3 regions of the Rhizobium sp. CCGE531 genome follow, and region 1 is predicted to be linked to each of the others. Evidence: predicted binding sites of a transcription regulator. Region 1 holds the regulator's gene; each other region holds the start of a gene.
The links. The regulator PhoB, encoded in region 1, activates phosphate uptake and scavenging genes when phosphate is short. The targets are predictions, from matches to a motif close to TGTCATNNANCTGTCAT.

Region 1 (7,702 bases):
GATTGCGGACCATCGATCACTTCGTCCGTCACTTCCTCCCCGCGATGGGCGGGCAGGCAATGCATGAACAATGCGTCTTGGCCGGCCTGTGCCATCAAAGCCTTGTTGACCTGATAGGGCTGGAAGACGTTGTGACCGCGAGCCCGGTGTTCCTGATTCATGGAAACCCAGGTATCGGTTACCACGCAATCGGCGCCGGCGACCGCCCGGTCGGCATCATGCGAGAGCATGATTTCGGCGCCCTCGTTGCGGGCCCAGTTCAGATAGTGATCCTTCGGCTCGGAACCAAGGGGTACCGCCATGTTCATGCGATAGCCGAAACGAGCGGCGCCTTCGATCAGCGAATGCAGGACATTGTTGCCGTCGCCGGTCCAGGCGAGCGTCTTGCCCTTGATCGGGCCGCGATGCTCCTCGAAGGTCATGATATCGGCCATGATCTGGCAGGGATGCGTATCGTCGGTCAGCGCATTGATGACCGGAACGGTCGCATGTTGGGCGAGTTCCAGCAGGCGCGAATGATCGGTCGTGCGGATCATGATCGCGTCGACATAGCGCGACAGCACCTTCGCCGTGTCGCCGATCGTCTCGGCGCGGCCAAGCTGCATTTCGGTGCCGGAAAGGAACAGCGTCTCGCCGCCGAGCTGGCGCATGCCGACATCGAAGGAAACGCGGGTTCGGGTGGACGGCTTCTCGAAGATCATCGCCAGCATCTTGCCGGCCAGTGGCTTGTCGGCCGTGCCGGCCTTCTGCGCCTGCTTTCGCACGATCGCATCGTCGATGATATTGCGCAGCTCGGCAGCCGGAACGGCGGAGAGATCGAGAAAGTGTTTCGGAGAAGCCATGTCCTCACCTGTACTCCAGAAAAAACAATAACGCCCGCGTGGGGCACGCATAACCCCTTAAATCGCCATCGATTTAAGGGAAGGCTTATGCGATTTCTAGGTATTACCGCGTCCTTTGCGCGTCGCTTCGACGCGCGGCGCGGTAACCGCCCCGACTGCGGGCGTTGAGTTCAAGCCGATTTCTTGATGCGGGCAGAGCGCGCGCGTTCGGCGGCACGATCGAGACGTGCCAGACCTTCGCGCGCTTCGTCAGCGGTTACGACCAGCGGCGGCAGGAGGCGGATGACGTTATCGCCCGCCGGCACGCCCAGCAGGTGCTCGGCACGGATCGCCTGCAGCAGATCCGCCTGCGGTATTGCCGCCTTGATGCCGAGCATCAGGCCTTCGCCGCGAACATCCTCGATGATGTCGGGAAAACGGTCCTTCAGCGAGGCGAGGCCCTGGCGGAACACCAGAGCGATATCGCGCACATGCTGCAGGAAGCCATCAGCGAGCACGATGTCCAGCACAGCATTGCCGACTGCCATGGCAAGCGGATTGCCGCCATAGGTCGAGCCGTGCGTGCCTGCCTTCATGCCCGAGGCGGCCTCCGCCGTCGCAAGGCAGGCGCCCAGCGGGAAACCGCCGCCGATGCCCTTGGCAACCGCCATGATATCCGGCTTGATGCCGGCCCATTCATGGGCGAAGAGCTTGCCCGTGCGACCGACGCCGCACTGCACCTCGTCGAGAACCAGCAGCAGGCCATGCTCGTCGCAAATCTCGCGCAGGCCGCGCAGGAATTCGTTGGTCGCGGGACGAATGCCGCCCTCGCCCTGCACCGGCTCGATCAGGATCGCGGCCGTCGCATCGGTGATGGCGGCGCGAACGGCATCGAGATCGCCGAACGGCACCTGATCGAAACCCGGCGCCTTCGGGCCGAAGCCTTCGATGTATTTCTCCTGGCCGCCGGCGGCGATCGTCGCGATGGTGCGGCCGTGGAAGGCGCCTTCGAAGGTGATGATGTGGAACTTTTCGGGATGTCCCTTGGCGAATTGATAGCGCCGCGCCGTCTTGATGGCGCATTCCAGCGCCTCGGCGCCCGAATTGGTGAAGAACACCTTGTCGGCGAAGGTTACTTCCGTCAGCCGCTTCGACAGCTTTTCCTGGCCGGGTGCTTCATAGAGGTTGGACAGATGCCAGACCTTGTCGGCCTGCGCCTTCAATTCGGCGACCAGATGAGGATGGGCATGACCCAGCGAATTGACCGCAACGCCGGCTGCGAAATCGAGGTAGCGCTCGCCGTTTTCGGTAACCAGCCAGACGCCCTCGCCTCGCTCGAACCGCAGCGGAGCACGCAGATAGGTATCGTAAAGCGGCGCGGTCTCTGCCATGGCATATCTCCTCGATCACAACCCTAAGGACCAATCGCTTCCATACGATGAAACGGGTCCGAAAAAATCAAAAATGCCGCCTTGCGGCGGCCTGGGCACTATTGATGTTTTGCACCGCGATGTCAACAAAACTGGCGATTTAGCAGGTGCGAGAAAGCGCCCACGGCCAAAAGGGATGCGTTCGGCACTGCCTATTGCAGAAATGCCACGCCGGGGCAGCAAGTTGGGGAAAACCTCGAAATCGATTCCTCAAGATTCCCGCGACTCTTGTCACGGAGTCAGCCTCACACTAGGTTAAAAACCAATTGCTAGACTGCATGCGGCGGAACTAGTCACCACAATTTTAGAGCGTTTCGCGCCTCGATCCCATGCGAGGCAATGGTGAGGGATTCTGCCATCGGAAACGCGACAGCGGAGACAGGGCATGAATTGGACAGACGAACGCGTCGAAAAGCTGAAGAAGCTATGGTCCGAAGGATTGAGCGCCAGCCAGATCGCGGCGCAGCTTGGCGGCGTGAGCCGTAATGCCGTCATCGGCAAGGTGCACCGCCTGAACCTTCCCGGCCGAGCGAAGGCGGGTGGCACCGCGGCGGCTGCACGCACGCCAAAGCGCAGCAGTGCTGCGCCCCGCGCCCCGAATTACACGTCTCGCGTTGCAACCCGCACGGTTACCCGCCAGCAGGGCGCAACCATGCTCAAGGAAGAAATCGAGGTCGATGCCGTCAATGAAATCCAATATCGCCCGGCATCGAACGTCGTCGTTCCGATCTCCCGGCGTCTTGGCCTGACGGAGCTTACCGAGCGCACCTGCAAGTGGCCGGTGGGCGACCCGCTGAAGGACGATTTCCACTTCTGCGGCAACGAAAGCCCGGATGCGTCGCCCTATTGCGGCTATCATCAGCGCCTGGCCTATCAGCCGGTGCATGAACGACGTCGGCCGGCCCAGCCACGCGGCTGAGATCCCCATCGCGGAGATAAAAGAAACGGGCCCTTGAGGCCCGTTTTCTATTTCCGCCACTACTGCATAATTTTAAGGTGTTACAGCGACCTTAGCGCGTCTTGAAAGGCGCGCGGCGCTGTAATGTTGATGCCTGAGCGGGCTCTGCCGCTCAGGCTTCCATGGAGTAGCCCGCGCCGCGAACGGTGCGGATGACATCCTGCATATTGGAGAAATTGAGCGCCTTGCGCAGGCGTCCGACATGGACGTCGACAGTGCGTTCGTCGACATAGATATCGTGCCCCCATACGCCGTCCAGCAGCTGCGAGCGCGAGAAGACACGGCTCGGCGAGGACATCAGGAATTCCAGCAGGCGGAATTCCGTCGGCCCCAACCGCACTTCGCGGCTCTTGCGGTGGACGCGATGGGTTTCGCGGTCCAGCTCGATATCGCCGCAACGCAACACCGTGGAGAGAACCTCCGGACGGGCACGCCGCAGCATCGCCTTGACGCGGGCCATCAGCTCCGGCGTCGAGAACGGCTTGACAACGTAATCGTCCGCGCCGGTGGAAAGCCCGCGCACGCGCTCGCTTTCCTCGCCGCGGGCCGTCAGCATGATGATCGGCAGGCGCTCCGTCTCCGGCCGCATACGCAGCCGGCGGCAGAGCTCGATGCCGGACACGCCGGGGAGCATCCAGTCGAGGATCAGGAGATCGGGGATGCGCTCCTGAAGACGCAGCTCGGCCTCATCGCCTCTGAGGATGGTGTCGACCTCGAAGCCTTCGGCCTCGAGATTGTAGCGCAGCAGAACGCTCAGCGCTTCCTCGTCTTCTACAACAGCAACTCTCGGAACCATGCGCCTTTGGTCTCCTTTTTCGCTTCCAGATTATTCCGTCACCGCGCCGACGGTGTTGGCGGTATCATCCTTCGGGCGCTCGCCTTCGGGCTGGGCGCCGGTCGCCATGTAATAGATCGTCTCGGCGATGTTGGTGGCATGGTCGCCGATGCGCTCGATGTTCTTCGCGCAGAACAGAAGATGCGTGCAGGTGGTGATGTTACGCGGATCTTCCATCATGTAGGTCAGCATCTCGCGGAAGAGCGAGGTGTACATGGCGTCGATTTCCTCGTCGCGCTCACGGATCGATACGGCCTTGTCCGGCGAACGGGTGGCGTAGACGTCCAGAACTTCCTTGAGCTGGCTCAGCGCCAGTTCGGAGAGGTGCTCGATGCCGCGGGCGAGACGGCGCGGAACGCCGGTGCCCTGCACGGCGATGACGCGCTTTGCGGTGTTCTTGCCGAGATCGCCGACGCGCTCCAGGTCGGAAGCGATGCGGATCGAGCCCATGATCTCGCGCAAGTCTGCCGCCATCGGCTGCCGGCGTGCGATGGTGACGATCGCCTTGTCGCCGACTTCACGCTCGGCATGGTCGAGGATGACGTCGTCTGAGATGACCTTCTGCGCAAGACCGGTATCGCTTTGGACCAATGCGCGAACGCTGTCGCTGACCATCTGCTCGGCCAGGCCGCCCATCTCCGCAATGCGGCGCGTCAGGAACTTCAGGTCTTCGTCATAGGCAGAGAGAATGTGAGTGGAGACCATTTTTCTATCCTCAAGGTGAACTGTGTGAAAGGGTCCGCGCGCTTGATATCATCAACCAAAACGGCCCATGATGTAATCCTGCGTGCGGAAATCGTCGGGATTGGTGAACATTTTATCGGTATCGTTCTCCTCGACCAGATGGCCGAGATGGAACATTGCGGTGCGCTGCGAGACGCGGGCTGCCTGCTGCATGGAATGCGTCACGATGACGATCGTGAAGTTTTCCCGCAGCTCATGGATAAGATCCTCGACCTTTGCCGTGGCGATCGGATCGAGCGCCGAACACGGCTCGTCCATCAGGATGACTTCCGGACTGACGGCAACGGCGCGCGCGATGCAAAGGCGCTGCTGCTGACCGCCCGAAAGGCTCGTGCCGGCATCATGGAGCCTGTCCTTGACCTCGCCCCACAGGCCCGCCTTCTGCAGGCTGGTCTCGACGATATGATCGAGATCGGCCTTGGAGCGATGCAGGCCATGGATGCGCGGCCCGTAGGCGACGTTCTCGTAGATCGACTTGGGAAACGGGTTGGGCTTCTGGAAGACCATGCCGACACGCGCGCGCAATTCCACGACATCGATGTTGTTGTCGTAGACGTCCTGATCGTCGAGCGTGATCTTGCCGGTGACGCGGCAGGTCTCGATCGTATCGTTCATGCGGTTGAGGCAGCGCAGGAAGGTGGACTTGCCGCAGCCGGAAGGGCCGATCAGCGCCGTCACCGTATTGGCGCGGATCTTCAGATTGACATCGAAGAGCGCGCGCTTATCCCCGTAAAAGACCGAAACGTCCTGGCCGATCATCTTGTAGGGGATCGTCGTCATTTTCTTGGCCAGTGCTTTTTCGCTTGCGGCTTCGCTCATCATGTTCATTCCTCGGCCCTCCCTACCAGCGCCGCTCGAAGCGGCGGCGCAGCAGGATGGCGCCGATGTTCATCGCGACGAGGAAGAAGAGCAGGACGATGATGGCCCCGGACGTTCTTTCGACGAAGGCACGCTCGGCCTCGCTCGCCCACATGTAGATCTGCACCGGCAGCGCCGTCGAAGGATCGAGGGGCGATGTCGGATAGTTGGCGACAAAGGCGACCATGCCGATCAAGAGCAGCGGCGCCGTTTCGCCGAGCGCATGGGCAAGCCCGAGGATGGTGCCTGTCAGGATGCCTGGCATGGCAAGCGGCAGGACATGATGGAAGACCACTTGCATGCGCGATGCGCCGAGGCCGAGCGCGGCGCTGCGGATCGACGGCGGTACGGCGCGCAGCGCCGAACGCGTGGCGATGATGATCATCGGCAGCGTCATCAGGCTCAGCACCAGCCCACCGACGAGCGAAGCCGAGCGCGGCAGCCCCATTATGTTGATGAATACCGAGAGGCCCAGCAGGCCGTAGACGATGGAAGGCACGGCGGCGAGGTTGTTGATATTGACCTCGATCAGGTCGGTCAGCCGGTTCTTCGGCGCGAATTCCTCCAGATAGATCGAGGTGGCGACGCCGACGGGAAGAGCGAGCACGAGCACGGTCAGCATCAGATAGAGCGAGCCGATCAGCGCGACGCCGAGGCCGGCGGCTTCCGGGCGGCTGGAATTGCCCGACAGGAAGAGACCGCTGTTGAACGCCTTGTACAGGGCGCCGCTTTCGCTGAGCTGCTTCATCCAGGCGACCTGCCGGTCGGATACCTTGCGATCCTTCTCATCGACGGTCAGATCGATTTGCCCCTTGTTGGCGGAATCGATACTGGCGCTGGCAAGGAAGGTGACGTTCTGCGTCGTGCCGATGATCGAAGGCTTCGCAAGCACCCGGTCGCGAAGCACGATCCTGGCGCTATCCGACACCATCGCAGTCGCCTCGCGAACGAGCGTGCGATTGGCGGGATCGATATCCAAGGCTTTCACTAGCGCGTCACGCACCAGAACCGGATAATTGGCTGCAACGAGGACCTTCGGATCGGTGGCCCGCTTGGCTGTGGGATCGATCATCTTCTCCGTGAATTCGATCGGCAGGGTGATCGATGTCTGAACAAAGGCGGTGTAACCGTTGCGGACTACGGTCGAGATCAGGATGACAAGGAAGACGAGGCCGAAGATAACGGCCGTGACGCCACAGGTGCGGAAGCGGCGCTCGGCGGCATAGCGCCGCTTGATGCCGATATCACGTCGCGCTGGCGCGCCCGGTGTGAGCCCACGCGGCATATTCGACACCGGGGAGGATACGACGTCGCTCATTCGTATTGCTCCCTGTAGCGGCGGACGACGTAGAGGGCATAGACGTTGAGGCACAGCGTCAGAAAGAACAGCGTAATGCCGAGCGCGAAGGCGACAAGCGTCTGCGGCGAGGTGAATTCCAGGTCGCCGGTCAACTGGTTGACGATCTTCACGGTCACGGTGGTCATGGGCTCGAAGGGATCGAACTGCATGCGCGCCGCCACGCCGGCAGCCAGCACCACGATCATCGTTTCGCCGATCGCGCGCGAGGCCGTCATCAACAGCGCGCCGACGATGCCCGGAAGCGCTGCCGGAAGCAGGACGCGCTTGACCGTTTCCGAGCGGGTGGCGCCGAGGCCGAGCGAGCCGTCGCGGAGCGACCGCGGCACCGCCATGATGATATCGTCCGACAGCGAGGAGACGTAAGGAATGAGCATGACGCCCATGACGAAGCCCGCCGTCAGCACGCTCTGAGCCTCGATGAAGCTTGTGTAGCTTCCCGTCAAAAGACCATCGATCTCGGCCGAGATGTCCCTGAGGAAGGGACCGACGGTGACGAGGGCGAAGAAGCCGTAGACGATCGTCGGAATGCCGGCCAGAACTTCCAGCATCGGCTTGGCGATGGACCGAACGCGCGCCGAGGCATACTCGGCCATGTAGATTGCAGCGAACAGGCCGATGGGCACGGCGAAAAGCATCGCGACGAGGCTGATATAGATCGTTCCCGCCAGCAGCGGTATCAGACCGAAGGTGCCCGAC
Region 2 (7,702 bases), 400 kb from region 1:
CGGCAGATCCTCTCTCGCCTTTCCGGCGAGCTGGCGCAGGGCGCGGCGCGGCTGGAAGATGAAATCTACACGTTGGCCGGCGAACGCTTCAACATCGGCTCCCCGAAGCAGCTCGGCGACATCCTGTTTGGCAGGATGGGCCTGGCCGGCGGCAGCAAGACGAAGACGGGCCAATGGTCGACCTCGGCGCAGGTGCTGGAGGATCTGGCGGCCGCCGGCTTCGAACTGCCGCGCAAGATCGTCGACTGGCGCCAGCTCACCAAGCTGAAATCCACCTATACGGATGCTCTGCCAAGCTACGTCCATCCCGAAACGAAACGCGTTCACACCTCCTATTCGCTGGCATCGACCACGACCGGACGCCTGTCCTCCTCCGAGCCGAACCTGCAGAATATTCCGGTGCGCACGGCGGAAGGTCGCAAGATCCGCACGGCCTTCATTTCGACGCCGGGCCACAAGCTCGTCTCCGCCGACTACAGCCAGATCGAACTACGCGTGCTGGCGCATGTCGCCAACATCCCGCAGCTGAAGCAGGCCTTCGAAGACGGCATCGACATTCATGCGATGACGGCATCCGAAATGTTCGGCGTGCCGGTGGATGGCATGCCGAGCGAGGTGCGCCGCCGCGCCAAGGCGATCAACTTCGGCATCATCTACGGCATCTCCGCCTTCGGCCTCGCCAATCAGCTCTCGATCGAGCGTTCGGAAGCCGGCGACTATATCAAGAAGTATTTCGAGCGCTTCCCCGGCATCCGCGACTACATGGAAGGCGCCAAGCAGGCCGCACGCGACAGCGGCTATGTCGAGACGATCTTCGGTCGCCGCATCCATTTCCCGGAGATACGCTCGTCCAACCCTTCCGTCCGCGCCTTCAACGAGCGGGCCTCGATCAACGCCCCGATCCAGGGTTCGGCCGCCGACGTCATCCGTCGCGCCATGATCAAGATGGAGCCGGCGCTGACGGCGTCGGGGCTCGGTGATCGCGTGCGCATGCTTTTACAGGTGCACGACGAACTGATATTCGAAGTCGAGGATGCCGATGTCGAGCGCACGACGCCGATCATCGTCTCTGTCATGGAAAATGCCGCCATGCCGGCGGTGGACATGGCCGTGCCGCTGAAGGTCGATGCGCGCGCCGCACACAATTGGGATGAGGCGCACTGAGGTAGTCCGGGCATGGCGAGGAGATCAGCCCTCATGGTGAGGTGCGCAGGCCAGAATGGCCGGAGCCTCGAACCAAGAGGGCGGATAGGCTACTGTTGGGCCACCTCGTGCTTCGAGGCCTTGACGCTTGCGCGCCAAGGCACCTCAGCATGAGGCGGTGAGAGATCGGCGATTTGGCATGGATAGAGATACGTCTCGATGATCCGGGCCGGACACCGGATGCTTACTTCCCAATCAACGCTTCCAGCACCGAAACGATCGCGCGTTCGGCCTCTTCGAGCGTGCCGCTATTGTCGATATCGGCGACGTCGTAGCTGCCTTGAACCGTCAGCGCGCTTCTTTCCAGGCGCTTCAGCACATCTTCGCGGCTCTCGCGTCCGCGCGCCATCAGGCGCTCGGCCAACACCTCACGTGTAGCCGTGATATTAATGACCTTCAGCCGTGGAAATGCGGCCTGGAAGTGGTGCAAGGCCGAGCGCGAGCCATTGGCGATGACCAGATTGCCACGAGCAAGCTCATCGAAGACATCAGCTGGAATGCCGTATTTCAAGCCGTGTGCTTCCCAGGAGACGGCAAATGCGCCGGCCTGTTCCATCGCATCGAAGTCGGCCTCGGAAACGCTTCTGTGGTCCTCGTTGCCGGCATCGCCGTCACGCGTGATCACACGGCGGACGAAATGGACGTCGGGCCGGCCAGCAAAATGCCGGGCGGCGAGGTTCATCAGTGTATCCTTGCCGGCGCCGCTCGGGCCGACGACCACGGCGAGCGTGCCCGCCGTCGTATTCGCCAGGCCGACATTAGCCGGCTTGATATTGACGTCCGCGCTCATGCGACCCGCCGACCTTCCCGCCAGACAGACCGCGTGACGGGCACGCCATGATCGCGACGGACGCGCACGAGATCGGCGCGCAGGCCCTCGGCAATGCGGCCACGGTCGTTCAGGCTGACGGTCCTTGCCGGCGTCGCCGTGACCATGGCGATCGCCCGCGGCAGCGAAATGCCCTCGACTTCGTCCGCGAGGATGAAGGGCGCATGCAGCAGGCTGAGCGGCACGTAGTCGGAGGAAAGCACGTCCAGCACGTCGAGCTCGGCCAGATCGCGGGCGGCGATATTGCCGGAATGCGACTTGCCGCGCACGATGTTCGGCGCGCCCATCAGCACGCTCATGCCGGCGCCGTGCGAAGCCTTCGCAGCATCGATGCTGGTCGGGAATTCCGCCAGGCGAACGCCGTAATTGATCGCTTCGTCGACATGGGCGAGCGTCGCGTCGTCATGGCTGGCAACCGTAATGCCGCGCTCGGCACAGACCTTGGAGATCGCGTCGCGATGCGGCGTCGCGTATTTGGCCGATTCTTCCTGGCGCTTGGCCACGAAACGGGCGAAAGCCTCGTCGCTGAGCCCGCGCTTCTTCTGATAGTAGAAAATGTACTGATCCATGGTCTGGAACTGGCGCTGGCCCGGCGCATGGTCCATCAGCGAGACCAAGCGCACATACGGATCCTTCTCGAAATCCTGGAAATGATCGAGAACGTTGTCGGAGGAGACTTCGCAGCGCAGATGGATCAGGTGATCGGCGCGCAGGCGATCTTCGCTTTGAGCCGCCTGGATGGCGTCGGCCATATCACGCATCTCGCCTTTTTCGAAACCGCCGTCCTCGTCCGAGCCCATGCGCAGGCAGTCGAACACGGTCGTGATGCCCGAGGTGACGATCTGGGCGTCATGCGCCTGGATCGCCGCCGTCTTGTTCCAGCGCACGCCCGGGCGCGGCGAATAATGCGCTTCCAGATGGTCGGTATGCAGCTCGACCAGACCGGGGATCAGATAATCGCCCTCGAAATCCTCGCCGATAGCGGATTTGCCTTCGGAAATGCCGGCGATGCGACCGTCACGGATCAGCACGGAACCTTCGACGATCCTGTCTTCGAGGACGATGCGGGCGTTGGAAAGGACGGTTTCTTTGGTCATGTCGGGTCTTTCACTGTTAGGCGCCGGAGAGCGGCAGCCAGGAACGGACGGTAAAGGGAGCGCCACGCTCTTCTTCGATAAAGACGGCGAGGCCGGAAACGTCGAGCGGCTTGCCGGTATGGTCGGCGAAGCGCTCGCGCAGCACGTCGTGCATCTCGGCCTGGCGCTCGGCCGGAACGCGCCCGGTCAAGGTCATGTGGAAACGGAACTCGTCATTGACGTAAGGATAGCCCCAACGCAGCAGATTGGCACGCTGCGGCTCGGTCAGGCCCTCCGGCTGGCGCCGGCCGATATCATGATCCGAAAGCGGTGCGCGGAATGGTTCGAAGGTCTTGACCACGCGCGAGGCGAAATCCTGCAGCGGCTGGTAGAGCGAGCCCGGCACGAGCGCGAAGAAATGGCCGAGCTGGCCAAGCACCAGCTGCGGAATGGTGAAAGCCTTGGTCTGCGCGGCGAATTCGGCTGCCACCTCAAGGAGATCGCGCTCGGTCACCGAGCCGGCAAGCTCGAAGGGTGCCTTCAACGTGGCATGAAAGCCGTAGCGGCGCGGATCGGCCGTCAGTTCGGCATGGCCTGCCGGCACGGGGCCGATGGCCTTGTCGGAAAAAATCTCGTCGGAAAATGCGTCGCGTCCCAGCCAGAGAGCGGCAAGCGAAGTCAAAGGATCGTCTTTGGGCGGCGTGAAATAGAGAGCATAGCGCAAGGCTGCATTCCTTGGAAAAATCGGCTGCGCGGGACACTGTTGGGTGATTTGCGACAAACCGCAAGAGCAGCAAGGCAGCAACGGTTCGAATCCGGCTAAAGCCGGCTCGAACGCTACGGTCTTGCCGGCCTGCGCTACCGGATTCCCGTGACAGAATGATGATGCGTAAAGATTTTTCTTGGCTCTTTTTATCTCACCCGCGTACCCATCAGCCGCGAGCGCAAGGCGTTGGATGCGGCGTCGAACAGGAAGACGACGATCAGGATCAAAAGCACCATGTAGGCGACGTTTTCCCAGTTGGCGTTGGTGCGCATCGCTTCCCAAAGTTTGAGGCCGATACCGCCGGCACCGACGGCGCCGATGATGGTCGCGCCGCGTACGTTCGATTCCCACTGGTAGAGCGTCTGGCTGACGATGACGGGCACGATCTGCGGCACGATGCCGTAGCGATGCACGAGGATCGCCGACGAACCGGTGGATTTCACGCCTTCGCGCGGCTTGTTGTCGATATTCTCGAGGCCTTCGGAATAGAGCTTGCCGAGCGTGCCTGTTTCGGTGAGGAAGATCGCGCCGCTGCCGGCAAGCGGGCCGGGGCCGAAGGCGCGGGTGAGGAACAGCGCCCAGATCAGCATATCCACCGAGCGCAGGAAATCGAAGAAGCGCTTCAGCACCTGATTGAGCAGCCGGTTCGGCGTGATGTTGCGGGCGGCCAGGAAGGCGAGCGGGAAGGCGACCAGCGAGCCGAGCAGCGTGCCGAGGAAGGCCATGACGACGGTCTGGAACAGCTTGGTCCAGACGTCGCCATGCTGCCATGCGCCATTGTTCCAGATATTGTCGAAGGCCAGCGAGAGATTGGATTGGTCGGGCTCAAGCCGCGGCCCGGAGACGATCAGGCCGATGACCTCGCTCGCCGGCTTGTCGAAGAAGGGCGAATGCGTGTCGAAGACGAAATTGGCCCAGCCGATGAAACGCTTGCGGATCTTCACGCGGTCCGTGGAGATGCTGACATCGCCGGCGAAGCCCATGTTGGCAAGGATGTTGTCGTCATAGACGGTCATCCAGTTCGGCACAGGCTCAGAGCCGACGATCTTCGGCACGTCGCCGGTGATATCGATCGGGATGGTGGCGCCATGCGCCGTCAGAATGGCCTGGGTCTTGGTAATCGTAACGGTGCGGCTCGTGCCGCTGACCGAAACAGTCATGCTGCCGTCAGGCGCGGTCTTCACCCAATCGGGGTGCGGGTTGTCGCCCAGCGGCGAAAAGCGCGGATATTTGATGCTGATCTTGTCGCCGGAGATGCGGAATTCCGGCTGCACGTCATAGCTGATCCATTCGCTGAGATAGATGCCGACGCGCTCCCAATGCGCTTCCGCAATGACTTTCGGCAGGTTGAAGAACCACACGGCATAGAAGCCGTAGAGGATCACGCCGATGAGGATCATCAGCGCGCCGAAGCGCTGGCGGAAGGACCGGTGAAGCATCTCCGGATAACGCGCTTCGATTTCCTGCATACGGCTGGCGTCGATGACGGACATGGGCAACCTCAATGCTGCAAAAGGAAGGCATGTTCGCCGACGAGACGGCGGCGGAGCCATGCGGAAAACTGGTCGACGGCAATGATCGTCAGGAAGAGAAGCAGCACCAGCGCCAACGTCTTGGCGCCGAAGCCGCGCGAGATCGAAAGCTTCAGCTCCTCGCCGATGCCGCCGCCGCCGACGGCGCCGATGATGGTGGAGGCGCGAACGTTGATCTCGAGCCGCAGCAGCGCGTAGGACATGAAATTCGGCAGCACCTGCGGCAGGGCGGCAAAGCGGGCGCGCTCCGTCCAGCTCGCGCCGACGGCGCGCATGCCCTCGTCAGGCTTCATGTCGATATTTTCGACGACTTCGTAGAACAGCTTGCCGAGCGCTCCGATCGTATGCAGGCCGACGGCGATGATGGCGGCGATCGGGCCGATCGACAGGATCGCGGAAAACAGGCCGGCGATGACGATCTCCGGGAAGGCGCGCAGAAATTCCATGATGCGCTTCGTCACCAGGCGGACCGGATTGGACGGCGACATGTTGCGGGCGGCGAAGAAGCTCAGAGGCACCGCAAACACGAAGCCGATGATGGTCGATACCAGCGCCACGTTGATTGTAATGATCATCAGCTCGAAATATTCTGGAATATAAAAATCGCCCCAGACGTAGATGCGCCCCAGCGGAAAGTTGAACTCCTCGCCGCCGGCGCCGTTCGCGCCGTTGGGGCTCGCCAGGTCGAAGAGCGCCCGGTAGACATCGCTCCAATCCTTGGGGATGAGCCAGCTCAGGAAATCGAAGAGATGCGGCAGGCGGTCAAAGAAGTGTCCGGCATTGTTTTCGTCGGCGAAGCGGACGGAACTGACGAAGGCAACGAGCAGGACAACCAGGCCAATGCCGGTGTAGAGGCGGCGCTTGGCCACCATCTTGCTCCAGGCGTCACCGATATCCCTGGCACTCTGGGGCGCGCTTTGCATCTTCAGCTGCGTATCGGCGATCGTCATGAAATCTTGCCTCTGTGAATAGCAAAAGGGCGGCCGTCGCCGGCCGCCCAATTTTCGGAATGCGGATCAGCCGCCGATGGCAGCCTTACGAACTTCGATGACGGCGTTGTAGAATTCCGGCTTGACCTTGACGTAGCCCTTGAAGTCGCCGCCTTCGACGGCGTTGAAGCACTTGGCGTCGGTGGCCGGCAGCTTCAGGAAGAAGTCGGCCAGCTTGGCCTGCCATTCGGTGCCGAGCGCATTGCGAACGACGAGCGGGCCGTTCGGGATCAGCGGCGAACGCCAGACTTCGACGAGCTTGTTCGGATCGACTGCGCCCTTGTCGACTTCCTTGCGGAAGGTGCCGGAGGTGTAGCCGTCCTTGAAATCACCGATGCCCGAGGAATCGTCGACGGCGACGTCGACCTTGCCGTCATAGGCGGCGAGCAGGTTGTTTTCATGGCCGCCGTTGAACTGCGTCGAGGCGAAGAACTTGTCGTTCGGAGCGCCTGTGTCCTTCGGGATCTGCGTCAGCGGAACGAGATAGCCCGAGGTGGAGTCCGGATCGGCGTAGCCGAGCTTCTTGCCCTTGGCATCCTTGATGGTCTTGATGCCGGAGGACTTGAGCGCCAGGCCGATAGAGTAATAGCCGGTCGAGCCGTCGGATTGCTGCGTGGTCAGGATCGGGGTGACGGCCTTCGGATCCTTGATGGCGACGGCTGCATAACCGGAAGCGCCGAGTTCGGCGAAGTCGAGCGTGCCGCCGAGCAGGCCCTGGATAACGCCGTTATAGTCGGCGGCCGGGAACAGCGATACCTTTTCGAAGCCGAATTCCTTCTTCAGGTGATCGGAAAGGCAGGCATAGTTGCGCAGGCGGTCGGCTTCGTTTTCGCCGCCGAGAATGCCGACGCGGAATTCCTTGAGGTCTGCAGCGTTGGCAGCAGCGCCGGCTGCGAGCGCGACGAGCGCCGTAGCGGCAAAGAGTGCTTTCTTCAACATGGGTTCGTCTCCTGATTAACCGGTGTCCCCGGATGCCTTCGGTCTGGTAGAAGAAATGCGCCCTTGACGCGGGCCCTCGATCCCGGCCGTCCCTCTCAGAGACCGGCCAGTGCCAGCGGTTGCGGGCCGGCGGATTCAGTCGCCGCGGCTTGCGCGGCCGGATCGGCAATGGTGATGGAGGTCGACGTCATGGTTTCGTCGATGCCGGCGCCGTCCTTGTCGGTGCCGTAGATTTCCTTGACGGCGGCGGCCGTCAGATCGGCCGGCTTGCCGTCGAAGACGACGCGGCCGGCTGCCATGCCGACGATTCGTTCGCAATAGTTGCGGGCCGTATCCAGCGTGTGCAGGTTAGTGATGACGGTGATGCC
Region 3 (7,702 bases), on a different replicon from region 1:
CCCCGCCGTCTTCCTCTTCGACGAGCCGCTGTCCAATCTCGATGCAAAACTGCGCGTGCAGATGCGCACCGAGATCAAGACGCTGCACCAGCGGCTTGGAACGACCATGGTCTATGTAACGCATGACCAGATGGAGGCGATGACCATGGCCGACCGCATCGTCGTCATGCGTGGAGGCCATATCGAACAGATCGGCTCTCCGCTTGAGATCTACGATGCACCGGTCAACAGCTTCGTCGCCGGCTTCATCGGATCGCCATCGATGAACTTCATAGACGGCCTCGTCGTCGACCGAAACGGGGCTCTGCAATTGCAAGCTTCGGAAAATCTGCACTGGCCGCTGCCGGAAAGCGCCCGCCGCCATCTTGGTCGATCCGTCCAGCTCGGCATCCGCCCCGAACATATCGCGGTCGACGCTGATGGCGTGCAGGCCAAGGTCATCATCGTCGAGCCGACGGGCTCGGACACGCATCTGCAACTGCAGGCCGGCGCGCAATCGATCGTCGCAGCCGTCAGGGACCGCCCCTCGGTGTCTCCCGGCCAGCCGATCCAGCTCAGGATCGATCCGGCAAAGGCGCATCTGTTCGATCCATCGAACGGCCAGCGCCTGCATTAAAAGAAGTTCACCTCGCGGACGGTTCTCGTGAAGCGAGTTCTGTTTCCGTCACATCCGCCGCGCAAACCCGTTGTCAGGCGCGCAGTGCCGCCGCCGGGCTGGAGCGCAAGGCACTGAATGCGGGCACGATCGATATGATCGCCGCGACGGCCGCGAAGCCGCCGACAAGCCATAGATCGTCGAAGGAAAAGCCGACGGGCAGACGCACGGCTGTCGATGCCGCAAGCCGCGCCGAGATCACCAATGCCGCGATATAGCCGAGCGCAATGCCAAGTGCGATGCCGGCAGCGAATAGGACGAAAAGCTCGCCCCAGACAAGCGCGACGATCGATCGGACGGGCGTGCCAAGCGCCCGCAAGGCGCCGATCTGCCGGCGCCGCGAACCGACATGCATGATAGTCACCAGCACGATTGCGGCAATGACGATTGCCTGCGTGCCGAGCGCGATCGCCAAGAGAAGACTGCGGGCATCGCCGAGCGTCGCATAGAGCCTGGTCAGCACTTCCGCCGGAAAGACGCCGAGCGTCGTGCCGCTGCGATATTCCTGCCGCAGGCGGTAGGCATCGGCAATCGTCTTCGGCTTGACGAGAACGGCCGGAATGCCGGGGGTGTGCGCGTCGAAATGCTCATCAAGCGGCGCGTCGGCATCGACATGGCCATGCTCGTGTCCATGACCTTCGGCATGCTCGTGCGGCTCTACGCCATGCGTATCGGCCTCGTCGCCATCATGGTCGTGATGGTCGCCCTCGTCATGCATGCCGTGCAATTGCCAGACGGCGCGGATCGGCACGAGGATCGCCCGGTCCCATGCGGTACCCGTCGGCGCCATGCGGCCGGTAACCTTATAGGCAATGGCCGTATGGGTTTCGCCGCCGGTCTCCGCCGTGCCATGCATAGGCTTGATCTCAGCACCTGTCGACAAGGCGACATCGGAGCCGACCACCGCTTCGCCGAGGCGCGAAAACATCGCGCCCTGCGACAGTGATGGCGAAAGGGAGGAGATGAGGCCGGTCGTTGTGCCGACGATTGGATGTCCGTAGGCGGAATCGCCAAAGCCGACGGGTGCCGCCAGTTCGACGCGGGGATCGTTGGCAAGGCGGGAAAGGACGGCACCCTCCATCAGCGGCAGCGGCGCCGGCTGCAGGAAGACGGCTGAAAGTGCCAGCTGGGTTTCGCTGCCGGCGGCTCCGACAAGCAGATCGAATTTCTCGGCGGCTCGCGCGCTGCCGAGCCGGACGGCCCGTTCCTGTAGCGTCACGGTGACGCTCAAGGCGACAGACAAGGCAATCAGCACGACGACGGCCAGCGCTCCGCTCCAGAAACGACGCAGGTCGGCAAGGATGAAAGCGATCATTGCGCGGCGACCTCTTGGCTGTCTTCCTCGATACGCCCGCTCGCGAGGTTGATGCGGCGGCCGAGACGCGCGGCAAGCGCCGCGTCATGCGTCACGACGATAAGCGTCGTCCCCTCTTCGGCTGAAAGCTGCAGCAGCAGTTCCGCAACCTCCTTGCCGGCTTGCCGGTCGAGGCTGGCGGTCGGCTCATCGGCAACGACGACGCCCGGACGCGATAAAAGTGCGCGAGCAACCGCAACGCGCTGCATCTCGCCGCGCGACAAGGTTTCGATCTTCTGCCGCGGGCGGGTAATACCGGTCGCCGACAGCAGGTGAAGCGCGCGCTCCCGCTCGTCGGGCGCGAGACGCCGCGCCAGCTTGACCGGAAGTACGACATTTTCGAAGGCGGACAGGCCGGGAAACAGATGGAAGTCCTGCATGACAAGGCCGATATTACGCGCGCGAAACGCATCGCGCCTTCCGGAGGAAAGACGCGTGATCTCCGTACCGCTCCACGACACGCGACCATCCGTGACATGTTCCAGTCCGGTAATGGCATTGACGAACGTACTTTTGCCGGAACCGGACGCACCGGTGATCGCAAGGCGACCGCCGGCCGGCAGATGAAATCGATCTATGGCGAGAACCGGCGCGGCCAGACCCGGGAAATGCATCTTCAGGCCGGAAACATCGAGTGCGAGCATAGGGATCAAACGGTCCTGAATGACGCGTCCCGGAGACGCAGCTGGCTGATGAAACCTGTTTCCGGATCCGTCCACGAGCCGAATTCCAGCACGCCGCGCGCCATGATCGGCGCATTGTACTGCACGAATGTCTGCTTGGACGAGAGATAGACGACGACGATATTGTCAGGCCAATCGGCATCGGAAGAGCAGAACGGGCAAAGCGACATCGGAATTTCCGTCAGGACGAAGAAGGCGGCCTCCGCCTTCAATGGCGGCGCCATGAAGCCATTGACGGCGACATCCTTGCCGCTCAATTGCTTCACCTTATCGGAAAATTCGAGACCGAGCGGACCGAAGCTCTTGTAGAGCTCACCGAAGCCAAGCCTTTCCCCAGCGTTCGCGCGCATGGCAACGCCCATCATCGGCAGCATGGCGGCGGCCGCGAGCAATGTCCGGCGGTTGATGACAACGGTCTGGTCCCGAGGCATGAGAACCCTCATGAAAGATGGAGGGACAGGCGACCAGAAGCCGCCTGTCCCAAATCACGGATATGAACAGGTTTTACATCTTTTCAGAGCCAAGAGCGAAGGCATCGACCAGCACGTGGTAGACATCGCTCTGTTCCATATAGCCACGGAAACCTTCGGCTCCCGGGCCGGCTGCCTGTAGCACGACGTCGTCGACAGCATGGACGCCGCTGTCCTCGTCCTTCGGAAGATTGCCCTGCACGAAGACGGCGCCAGGCACGTCCTTGTAGGCTTCGTTGGCAACATATTCCTTCTTCTCGTTCTGGATCGCCGGAACGAAGGGACCGTCGAGCTTCGGACGGAAGGTCTCGTAGTGGTCCGGACCGTTGTTGGCAGCCATGAACAGGCGGCGCGAAACGTCGACGCGGTCCGGATAGCCGTCGCCATTCTTGTCTTCATAGTTCGGGAAGCCGGCGGCGGCATAAGTGCCGACCTTCTCGCGCATTTCCGTGCCCGGCTTGTCGTCGTCGACGGTGCCGATGATCGAGACGCCATGCGTGTGGTCGCCGGTGACGACGATCAGCGTATCCGGATTCTTGGCCTGGAATTCGCGGGCAACGGCAACGGCCTTGTCGAACTCGATGGTTTCGACCAGAGCGCGATCCCAATCGAGCGGATGGCTCATCTTGTCGATCGACGCGCCCTCGACCATCAGGAAGAAGCCTTCCGGATTCTTGGAAAGCTTGTCGAGCGCGACCTTGGTCATATCGACCAGGCCCGGCTGGTTCGGGAACTTGTCGACCGTGCCCTTCTTGAGGAATTCGCGGTCGAGCGTGACGTCGAGGTTGCCGGTGTGGAACAGGCCGAGCAGCTTGTCCTGGTTGGAGCCAGTCGCCGTCGCCAGTTCGTTCTTGTCGGTTGCAACGGCATAGCCGGCATCCTTGAAGAGCGCGATGTAGTCCTTGTCATCCTTGCGCTTCGAGCCCGGCACGCTCTTGGCCAGGAAATAGGCCGAGCCGCCGCCGAGCAGCACGTCCGGCTTGACGCCGTACAGCATGCCGACGATATCGGCCTTGTCGCCGCGCTTGCGCGTGTGGGACACGAGTGCTGCCGGCGTCGCATCCTCGACCTCGGCCGTGGTCACGATGCCGAGCGACTTCTTGCCGGTGCGGCGCAGCGCTTCACCGATCGTTTCGACCTTGGGATCGTCGAGGCTCGCCGGCGTACGGTCGGCATAGACGCCGAGCGCGTTCACGGCGGACTTGTGGCCGGTCATATAGGCCGACATGGTGTTGGCGCTGTCGGTGGCAATCGCCGACGTCGAGGACGTGCCGATGAAGGCGACCGGCGGAATGTCGTCCATGGCGAGACGGCCGTTGGCCTTGCCTTCGGTCATGCCCTTGGACATGATGCGGGCACCCGTGCGATGTGCGACCGAGAGACCGTCGCCGAGCAGGAAGATGATGTTCTTGGCCTTCGGCGTGGCCGAGGTGCCATAGACATCCCAGTTAACGGACTTCTTCTCGTCGCCGGCCGATACTTCGACCTTGTACTGGCCGGTCTTTGCAAGCTTGACGCCACGCAGGATCAGGGCCGATCCGAGAACCTTGTCCTCGGCACCCTTTTCCTCCGCGACAAAATCGGCGGCCTTACCGAAAACGGCCTCATAGCTTTCGCCGTTGACCGTGACCTTGACGTCTTCCGGCTTGACGACCTTGCTGAATTCCACCTTGAAATCGAATGGCGAGCCGGCAAGTACCGTCGCCCGGTCCAACGGATAGACCGTCGCTGCGTGTGCTGCACCGGACAATACGGTCGCACACATCATGGAGAGAACAAGTTTACGCATTTCATACCCCCTGCGTCGTGGTTGCTTCCCTCTCCTCACTTATAAAAGCCACATGACAATCATGTAAAAAAGAGTCGACTTTCTGCAACCGGAAATTCCGAAGGGGAAATCGCTAAGGAAGCCTGATTGTATGCGTCGCATCTAAAAGACCGGCCGGACGGCCTGAATGCCGGGACCATCGCCACAGGGACACGCAATTCGCTATGGCTTCGCGCGATCGGGATGCGCCGCCTGAAAGGCCGGCAATTGAGTGCATCTGCCATCGATTTCGACGATACGCTTGAGATCGGTCAAGTCCATGCCCCAACGGCGGGCATTGTAGACCTGCGGCACAAGGCAGATATCCGCCATGGTCGGCGTGTCGCCAAAACTGAAGCCGCCATCGAACTTGCTCAACATGACTTCGAGCTTGCGAAGACCGCCGGCAATGAAATGCCTCATCCACTCCTCGCGGGCATCGGCTCTATCCGTGATGGTCATGAAATGGGCCGCAACATGCGTGTTGCAGATGGGATGGATATCCATGGCGATCGCATAGGCGAGCGCGCGCACATGCTGGCGGCCCGCGCTATCCGGCGGCATCAATCCGCTCTCCGGCCGAAGCTCGGCCAGATATTCGATGATGGAAAGCGATTGCGTCAGAATTTCTCCGTCGATCGTGAGCGTCGGCACGAAGCCTTGCGGATTGAGCGCCAGGTAATCGGAACTATTCTGTTCACCTTCGAGCAGATTGATGGGCACGCGCCTGTAAGCGATCCCGAGCATGTTGAGCGCGATGCGGACGCGGTAGCTCGCGGACGAACGCCAGTAATCGTAGAGAACGACGTCGCTCATCGCGGCTGAGCCCCCAAGTATCTTTCGACGGTCTGTTCGATCGCCCCGAAGATGGAGTGCCCGGTACGGTCCCGCATCTCGATACGGACCTGATCGCCGAAACGCAGGAACTGCGTCTTCGGCGATCCGGTTTCGATCGTCTCGATCATGCGGATCTCCGCGATGCAGGAATAGCCATCGCCACCATTCTCGATCGGCTTGCCCGGCCCGCCATCGAGCTTGTTGGATACCGTTCCCGAGCCGATGATCGTGCCGGCGACGAGGCTGCGGGTTTTGGCCGCGTGAGCAATCAGTTCGCCGAAATCGAAGGTCATGTCGACACCGGCATTCGCCTTGCCGAACAGCTTGTTGTTCAGCGTCACGAGGAGCGGCAGATGCAGCTTGCCGCCATCCCAAGCCTCGCCGAGTTCATCGGGCGTGACCGCGACCGGCGAGAACGCCGATGCCGGCTTGGACTGGAAGAAGCCGAAGCCCTTTGCCAGCTCCTGCGGGATCAGCCCGCGCAGCGACACGTCATTGACGAGCATCACCAGCTGGATGGCCTGCCGCGCCATGTCCGGACTGGCACCCATGGGAACGTCGCCGACCACGACGGCGATCTCGCCTTCCATGTCGATACCATAGGCCTCGTCCGCGGCGACGATCGGATCGCGCGGCGCCAGAAAGCCGTCCGATCCGCCTTGATACATCAGCGGATCGACCCAGAAGCTTGCCGGCATCTCGGCATCCCGCGCCTTGCGCACCAGTTCCACATGGTTGACGTAGGCCGAGCCGTCGGCCCATTGATAGGCGCGCGGCAGCGGCGAGGCGGCATCATGTTCGTGAAATCGCATCGTCGGCTGCGCACCGGTCTCGATCCCCTCCGCGATCAGGGCAAGCCGGGGGGCCACATGTTCCCAATCGTCGAGGGCCGCCTGCAGGCTGCGGGCGATATGGCCGACCTCGGAGCAGCGGGTGAGATCACGCGAGACGACGACAAGCCGGCCGTCTCTGGTGGAGTCCTTCAAAGTCGCAAGCTTCATATCTAGGCTCCGATGTCAGAAAATATGCGGACGATCACTTGATGCCGGGTGTTCCATCAAAGCGGCGCTCGAGACCATCCCAGCATTCCAGATAGTCATCCTGCAGCGTTTCCAGCTCTGCCGCATATTTCGTCAGTTGCTGCGGGAAGCGGGTCTCGAACATGAAGGCCATGGTCTGATCCAGCTTCACCGGCTTCAGCTCGGAATTGGACGCCTTTTCGAAGCCGGAGGCATCCGGTCCATGCGGCAGCATCATGTTATGCAGGCTGATGCCTCCCGGCACGAAGCCCTTTTCCTTCGCATCATACTGGCCGTGGATCAGGCCCATGAATTCGCTCATGATGTTGCGATGATACCAGGGCGGGCGGAACGTATGTTCAGCCACCAGCCAGCGCGGCGGGAAGATGACGAAATCGACATTCGCCGTGCCGGCACTTTCGGTCGGCGCCGTCAGCACCGTGAAGATCGACGGATCGGGATGGTCAAAGAGGATGGCGCCGACCGGGGAGAATGTCCGCAAATCGTATTTGTACGGGATGTAGTTGCCATGCCAGGCGACAACGTCGAGAGGCGAATGGCCGATCTCCGTGACATAGAACTTGCCGCACCATTTGACATGCACGCGGCAAGGCGTTTCCTTGTCCTCGAAGGCGGCGACGGGCGTCTTGAAATCGCGCGGATTGGCGAGGCAGTTTGCGCCGATCGGCCCGCGTTCAGGCAGCGTGAATTTCGCGCCATAATTCTCGCAGACATAGCCGCGCCAGACCTCCTCCTCGCCCTTGCGCGTCACCTTGAACATCATGCCGCGCGGGATGACGCATATTTCCAGGGGCTCGACATCCATGATGCCCATTTCGGTAAACACACGGATGGTGCCGACCTGGGGAACGACCAG

Region 2: CCGE531_RS01270 (DUF1045 domain-containing protein) is a predicted target of PhoB. The motif match lies at 3,980-3,996, and genes of this name have one in related genera.
Region 3: CCGE531_RS24855 (alkaline phosphatase) is a predicted target of PhoB. The motif match lies at 4,993-5,009, and genes of this name have one in related genera.

What each region holds. Positions count from the first base shown of each region.
Region 1 covers NZ_CP032684.1:660,871-668,572, reverse strand. The annotation lists gene argF (ornithine carbamoyltransferase) at 1-842, opposite strand, end outside; gene CCGE531_RS03330 (aspartate aminotransferase family protein) at 1,013-2,212, opposite strand; gene CCGE531_RS03320 (GcrA family cell cycle regulator) at 2,637-3,170, shown strand; gene phoB (phosphate regulon transcriptional regulator PhoB) at 3,322-4,005, opposite strand; gene phoU (phosphate signaling complex protein PhoU) at 4,036-4,749, opposite strand; gene pstB (phosphate ABC transporter ATP-binding protein PstB) at 4,801-5,616, opposite strand; gene pstA (phosphate ABC transporter permease PstA) at 5,630-6,964, opposite strand; gene pstC (phosphate ABC transporter permease subunit PstC) at 6,961-7,702, opposite strand, start outside.
Region 2 covers NZ_CP032684.1:265,336-273,037, forward strand. The annotation lists gene polA (DNA polymerase I) at 1-1,164, shown strand, start outside; gene phnN (phosphonate metabolism protein/1,5-bisphosphokinase (PRPP-forming) PhnN) at 1,388-1,993, opposite strand; gene CCGE531_RS01265 (alpha-D-ribose 1-methylphosphonate 5-triphosphate diphosphatase) at 1,990-3,129, opposite strand; gene CCGE531_RS01270 (DUF1045 domain-containing protein) at 3,146-3,832, opposite strand; gene phnE (phosphonate ABC transporter, permease protein PhnE) at 4,021-5,367, opposite strand; gene phnE (phosphonate ABC transporter, permease protein PhnE) at 5,376-6,356, opposite strand; gene phnD (phosphonate ABC transporter substrate-binding protein) at 6,423-7,334, opposite strand; gene phnC (phosphonate ABC transporter ATP-binding protein) at 7,430-7,702, opposite strand, start outside.
Region 3 covers NZ_CP032685.1:1,142,078-1,149,779, forward strand. The annotation lists gene ugpC (sn-glycerol-3-phosphate ABC transporter ATP-binding protein UgpC) at 1-616, shown strand, start outside; gene CCGE531_RS24840 (ABC transporter permease) at 690-1,970, opposite strand; gene CCGE531_RS24845 (ATP-binding cassette domain-containing protein) at 1,967-2,653, opposite strand; gene CCGE531_RS24850 (hypothetical protein) at 2,659-3,123, opposite strand; gene CCGE531_RS24855 (alkaline phosphatase) at 3,197-4,951, opposite strand; gene maiA (maleylacetoacetate isomerase) at 5,153-5,785, opposite strand; gene CCGE531_RS24865 (fumarylacetoacetate hydrolase family protein) at 5,782-6,807, opposite strand; gene hmgA (homogentisate 1,2-dioxygenase) at 6,842-7,702, opposite strand, start outside.